DNA from 2 places in the Streptomyces sp. NPDC098101 genome. Region 1 is predicted to be linked to the other one. Evidence: riboswitches for the same ligand, from Rfam matches in the RefSeq annotation. Region 1 holds a riboswitch; the other holds the start of a gene.

Region 1 (2,970 bases):
CGCGTCAACGTCGGCTGGGCCGAGGGCCTGCACGCCCGCCCCGCGTCCATCTTCGTCCGTGCCGCCACGGCTTCCGGCGTTCCGGTGACGATCGCCAAGTCCGACGGCACCCCGGTGAACGCCGCCTCCATGCTCGCGGTGCTCGGCCTGGGCGCGCAGGGCGGCGAGGAGATCGTGCTCGCGTCGGACGCCGACGGCGCCGAGGCCGCTCTGGACCGCCTCGCGAAGCTGGTCGCCGAGGGCCTGGACGAGCTCCCCGAGACCGTCTGACCCCTCGCGCCCCCCGTACGCCGAAAGGCCGTGGTCGCCGGAATTCCGGCGACCACGGCCTTTCGCTTTTCCGCTCCCCCGCCCCGGCGTCCCCGATTTCCGGACGTCCGGATTTCCCGGCGCCTCGATTTCCGGGCAGCACAAAAAGGCCCCGCGGAATTCCTATTCTTTGTATACGGTGCGCGTGTTAATTCCGACCGCTCGTCGTGTTGACGACGTGTTGCGAAACCCTCACACGCCCGCGCTCCGGCCTCTTGAGCCGGTGCAGCGACATCGAGCGCTCCGCGTGCAGCACGGTGAGGGCCCTGGCCCGCTCGGCGTCGCCGCGCGCCACGGCGTCCACGATCGCGCCGTGCTCCGCCCAGGCCTCCACCGGCCGCTCGGGCTGCTCGACCGCGTACATCCAGGCGATCTTGTGCCGCAGCTGGGTGAGCAGCGCCGTCAGCGGCGGGCTGCCGGAGGCCTGCGCGAGCGTCTCGTGGAACCAGCCGCCGAGCGAGCGCAGGTCCTCGCCCTGGCCGCGCCTGGCCCGCTCCTGGCCCAGCCTGACCAGGCCGCGCAGCACCTTGAGGTGGGCGTCGGTGCGCCGCTGCGCGGCCCGCGCGGCCCCCAGCGGTTCGAGCAGGGCCCGCATGTCGAGCAGGTCGGCCGCCTCCTGCTCGGTGGGCTCGGCGACGTGCGCGCCCGCGTGGCGGCGGGTGAGGACGAAGCCCTCGGACTCCAGGGTGCGCAGCGCCTCGCGGACCGGGACGCGGGAGACCCCGTACCGGCGGGCGAGCTGCTCCTCGGTCAGCCGGCTGCCCCGCTCGAAGACGCCGGAGACGATGTCGTCCCGGATCGCCGTGCATACCGAGTGCGCGGGAATGCGCATGTGTCCGACCTCCGCCTTGGTCCGCGCGAGACAATTCGAGCGGCGCCTGTTCTGCGCCTGATCCGCGACTCTATTGCAGCACGCCGGAATTTCCGATGCCCCCATGGAATCCATGACGGCCTTTTGGCCCACGGCAGGACGACGAAAAGCCCCGGCTCAGTACGAGCCGGGGCTTTTGCGACGCGGAGGGCCCCCGGTGGTCAGGGGCGCGTGGGACGCCGGGTCAGACGGCGACGCCGCGGGCGCGGAGGTAGGAGACCGGGTTGATGTCCGAGCCGTAGTCGGCGCTCGTACGGGCCTCGAAGTGGAGGTGCGGTCCGGTCGAGTTGCCGGTCGAGCCCGAGACGCCGATCTGCTGGCCCGGCTCGACGGTCTGGCCGACGTACACCCCGATGGAGGAGAGGTGACCGTACTGGGTGTACGTGCCGTCGTTCATCCGGATCACGATGTTGTTGCCGTACGCGCCGCCCCAGCCGGCCTCGACGACGGTGCCGGAGCCGACGGAGACGACCCGGCTGCCGTAGGCGGCGTGGAAGTCGACGCCGGAGTGGCTGCCGGAGGACCAGAGCGAGCCGCCGGTCTGGTAGCCGGTGGAGACGTACGAGCCGGCGACGGGGAGCTGGAAGGAGTTCAGGCGGCGGCGCTCGGCCTCGCGGGCGGCGCGGGCCCGCTCCTCGCGGATCTCCTTGGCGCGGGCCTCGGCCTTGCGCTTCGCCTCGGCCTTGGCCTTCTCCTCGACGACGGCCTCGAAGGCCTGCCGGTCCTGGGCGTCGGCCTGGGCGTTGAGCCGGTCGACGAGGGAGTCCTCGGTGATCACCTGGGTGAGACCGGTGTCCTCGGGGGAGCGGTTGTCCGTGTCGGCGGCGAGCGCCGGGGAGGCCAGGGTTCCGATGACGCCGGTGGTGGCGAGCGTCGCCACGCCGGCGATGCCCGCGCCGCGGCGCGCCATCCGGCTCGACCCACGATGCTTCCCGGTGGCACGGGTGAACGCCATGAAGACGTTGTTCCTTTCCTTCCTTCTCGCCTACCGGGTTAGCTGACGGGTTCGGAGCAGGAAGGTCTCCTACGGGCCCCTCCGTACGGGACGAAGGCGTCCGATTCACCCCAGGGACTGCGTGCGGGTCCCCGGCTCCCCAGGCTCGCGCCTGACGGGGACTCGGCGATGACTGTCCGGTGCCGCGGGCGCGGCGGGTGCAACTGGCGAACAGCCGGACCGACGGTATGCGGAGCCCCAGTCGATCACCAACCGAACACGGCCTTTTGTAAGACATGCCACAGGGCAGATGATCACCCTTGCCGTCAATACGGACAATTCACCGGGTGGTTCGCCGGTCGGGCCGCCGGGACCCCTCTCGTACGGGTGCGCGGAGGACCCCGACGTGACGGCTCGTCGGGGTCCTCCGTCCGCCCCGGCCGGTGGCGCCGCGCCTCCGGCCGGACGGGGCCGATCAGCCGCTGACGACGGTGACTTCACCGATCCCGAGCGCCCGCACCGGCTCCGCGATCTGCGCCGCGTCGCCCACCAGGACCGTGACGAGCCGGTCCACCGGGAAGGCGCTGACCACGGCCGCGGTCGCCTCGACGGTGCCGGTCTCGGCCAGGCGCGCGTACAGCTGGGCCTGGAAGTCGTCCGGGAGGTGCTGCTCGACCTGGTCGGCGAGCGTCCCGGCGACCGAGGCGGCCGTCTCGTACTTGAGCGGCGCCACCCCCACCAGGTTCTGCACGGCCGTCTCCCGCTCGGCGTCCGTGAGCCCCTCGGCGGCCAGGGTGCGCAGCACCTTCCACAGGTCGTCCAGGGCCGGGCCCGTGTTGGGGGTGTCGACGGAGCC
Region 2 (2,970 bases), on a different contig from region 1:
TGCCGATCCGCTTCGGCGATCCGCCGTAACGATTCCCCTGTGACGATTCTTCAGGAAAGGACCGACATGTCCGAGAAGTCCGCACCCGTCACCGGCGAGGAGCGCGGGGAAGGCAAGTTCCCCAAGGGCCTGGTGCTCCGTCTCTTCGCCTACCTGATCGCCGGTCACCTCTTCGCCGGCTTCCTCTACCTGCTCTTCGCGATGGGCGCGAAGTAGGGCCCCCGGGAGGCGCCGCCCCTCCTACGCCCCGGTGACCAGGCGCTCCCGCAGCCGCTCACGGGTCTCCGGGGACAGCTTCAGGCCCCCGGAGAAGTAGGCGTCCACCGAGCCCCAGGTCGTCTCGATGGTCTCGAAGGCCGCCAGCAGGTACTCCGCCCGCGCGTCGAAGAGCGGGGCCAGCAGCTCCATCACCTCGGGCCCCATGGCGTCCGGGGCGGTGGAGCTGCGGCGCACCTTGTAGCGGCGGTGCGGCTCGTTCGACTTCACGTAGTCGGCCTCGATCGCCGTCCGCTCGACTCCGACGGCGAGCAGGGTGATCGCGACGGCGAGCCCGGCCCGGTCCTTGCCCGCCGCGCAGTGCATCAGGGCCGGGACGCTCTCCTCCGCCATGGAGTGCAGGATCCGGCTGTGCTCCGCGGTCCGCTCGACCACCATCCGCCGGTACGAATCGGACATTCGGGCCGCCGCCTTGCCCTCGCCGAGGATCTCCCGCAGCTGCGCGGTGTCGCCGTCGCGCACCAGCTTCCAGAACTCCTTGCCGTCGGCCGGGTCGTTGAGGGGTATGTTCACGTTCCGTACGCCGGGCAGCTCGACGTCCGGGCCCTCGATCCGCCGGTCGGCCTCGTTGCGGAAGTCGAAGACCGTGTGCAGCCCGAGGCCGGCGAGGAAGGCGGCGTCGCTCTCGGTCGCGTGGGCGAGGTGGCCGCTGCGGAAGAGCCGGCCGGGGCGGACCGCCCGCCCGTCCGTCGTCGGCAGGCCGCCCACGTCCCGGAAGTTGCGGACCTCCGCCAGCTCGGGCTCGGCGGCTTCGATGGGCGGGACCTGCGGCAGCTGCTGCGTCACGGATGCTCCTGGAGAGTCGGCGTTCGGGTGCCCGACGAGAAATCGGTTCCGGGGGCAATCATCCGGGCGGGAAGGGCGCGGCGCATCCCCTCGGACGGGAATGGGCAATCTGTCCGAATTGGCACGTTGGATATAACGCGCCCTGTTTACGGACGAGATGGGTTTCGGTGCGTGAGCAGGGTCATAGAAGTGACGGATCGTGGCCGGAGGCCCGCCGCAATCCCCTTACGGGAAAAGGGAGTCGAAGGACCGTCATCCACGGAGGGTGACCGGAATCCCGGGGGAACGATCTAGGGCGGAATGCCGGGACAAAACAGCGGCTTGTTCGCGCCGACCCCGCTCGTCTAGCGTCACGGTCAATCCGGACGGACCGCCTAATCCTGCCACCGCCCGGAATTCCACCCATCCCATGCGTGGCAGGAGCGGGGGACCCAGGAAGTACGCCGGTCCCGCGATGCAGGACGGCTCGGGGTGAAGCCGCGCGCGAGCGCGGCCGGGCATCTCCAGTCCGAACCCGACAGCTCACCTCGCAGGCGCCGGAGAGGATTCGCCATGCCCGCGAAGGGTAAGCACCGCCGTCCCAAGAGCAACCCCCTCACCCGCGGATTCGCCGCCGCCGGTACGGGAGGCGCCGTCGTCGCCCTCCCGCTCCTCGGCGCCACCGGGGCCCACGCCGCCGAGCAGGCCGCCCCGGCCGCCGCCTCCGTCCGGTCCGCCGTCACCGCGCACGCCGTCGCGGCGAAGGCCGCCCCCGCGAAGCCCGCCGCGACGACCGGCCCCCGGACGTACTCCGTCGTCCCCGGCGACTACCTGTCGAAGATCGCCGCCGACCACCACCTGGAGGGCGGCTGGCAGAAGGTGTACGAGGACAACCGCCGGACCATCGGCGCGGACCCCTCCCTCATCCTGCCCGGCATGAAGCTCACCATCGGCGCCAAGGGCTCCGCCCCGGCCGGCCCGAAGAGCACCCCCAGCGCCCAGGAGTCCGGCAAGAACGGCGACGACGCCCCCCGCGCCTCCCGCGGCGAGAGCCGCCGCGCCGCCGCCCCGGCCACCGCCGCCGCCCCGAAGGCCGCCGAGAGCTCCACCGGCTCCACCGCCTCCTCGTCCGGCTGGGTCGCCCCCGTCACCGGCGGCTTCTCCACCCCGTACCGCGCCTCCGGCTCCATGTGGTCCTCCGGCTACCACACCGGCGTCGACTTCATCGCCTCCTCCGGCACCACCGTCCGCGCCGTCGGCGCCGGCACGGTCGTCTCCGCCGGCTGGAGCGGCTCGTACGGCAACGAGGTCGTCATCCAGCACGCGGACGGCAACTACTCGCAGTACGCCCACCTCTCCTCCCTCTCGGTCTCGGCCGGGCAGAGCGTCAGCGGCGGGCAGCAGATCGGCCTCTCCGGCTCCACCGGCAACTCCACCGGCCCGCACCTGCACTTCGAGATCCGCACCACGCCGAACTACGGCTCGGACGTCGACCCGCTGGCCTACCTGCGCCAGCACGGCGTCTCCGTCTGACGCGCACGCGGGAGACACCCTTTCCGACGGCCCGGCACATTCCATGCCGGGCCGTCGGCCTATTCCGACTTGGGCGAATCTTTATCGGTGGCATATGTCACCCGTCGTCAACCCCTCCTTACGGTCGCGTAGGTCACATGCGAAAGGGAAGGATGTGCCCCCGTGGCAGACGATTCGAGATCAAGAGACAAGAACGCATTCGGGTCGTACGCGGCGATCGGTGACAGCTTCACCGAGGGCGTCGGAGACCCCGGCCCCGACGGGACGTACGTCGGCTGGGCGGACCGCTTCGCGGTCCTGCTCGCCGACCAGCTGCCGGAGCACGACGCCTTCCGCTACGCCAACCTGGCCGTACGCGGGCGCCTCCTCGACCAGATCGTGGCGGAACAGGTCCCC

What was found. Region 1 has a riboswitch for cyclic di-AMP ahead of ACIQVI_RS29550 (M23 family metallopeptidase). Riboswitches for the same ligand answer to the same signal wherever they lie in the genome.
Region 2: linked by a shared signal. The riboswitch ahead of ACIQVI_RS02645 (peptidoglycan DD-metalloendopeptidase family protein) and the one ahead of ACIQVI_RS29550 (M23 family metallopeptidase) in region 1 are both predicted to bind cyclic di-AMP.

Annotation. Positions count from the first base shown of each region.
Region 1 is NZ_JBIWAS010000008.1:104,261-107,230, forward strand. It holds gene ACIQVI_RS29540 (HPr family phosphocarrier protein) at 1-270, shown strand, start outside; gene ACIQVI_RS29545 (GntR family transcriptional regulator) at 458-1,141, opposite strand; gene ACIQVI_RS29550 (M23 family metallopeptidase) at 1,365-2,135, opposite strand; cyclic di-AMP (ydaO/yuaA leader) riboswitch at 2,148-2,313, opposite strand; gene ACIQVI_RS29555 (pitrilysin family protein) at 2,590-2,970, opposite strand, start outside.
Region 2 is NZ_JBIWAS010000001.1:623,320-626,289, forward strand. It holds gene ACIQVI_RS02635 (DUF6126 family protein) at 67-216, shown strand; gene ACIQVI_RS02640 (tyrosine-protein phosphatase) at 241-1,062, opposite strand; cyclic di-AMP (ydaO/yuaA leader) riboswitch at 1,452-1,611, shown strand; gene ACIQVI_RS02645 (peptidoglycan DD-metalloendopeptidase family protein) at 1,615-2,574, shown strand; gene ACIQVI_RS02650 (SGNH/GDSL hydrolase family protein) at 2,737-2,970, shown strand, end outside.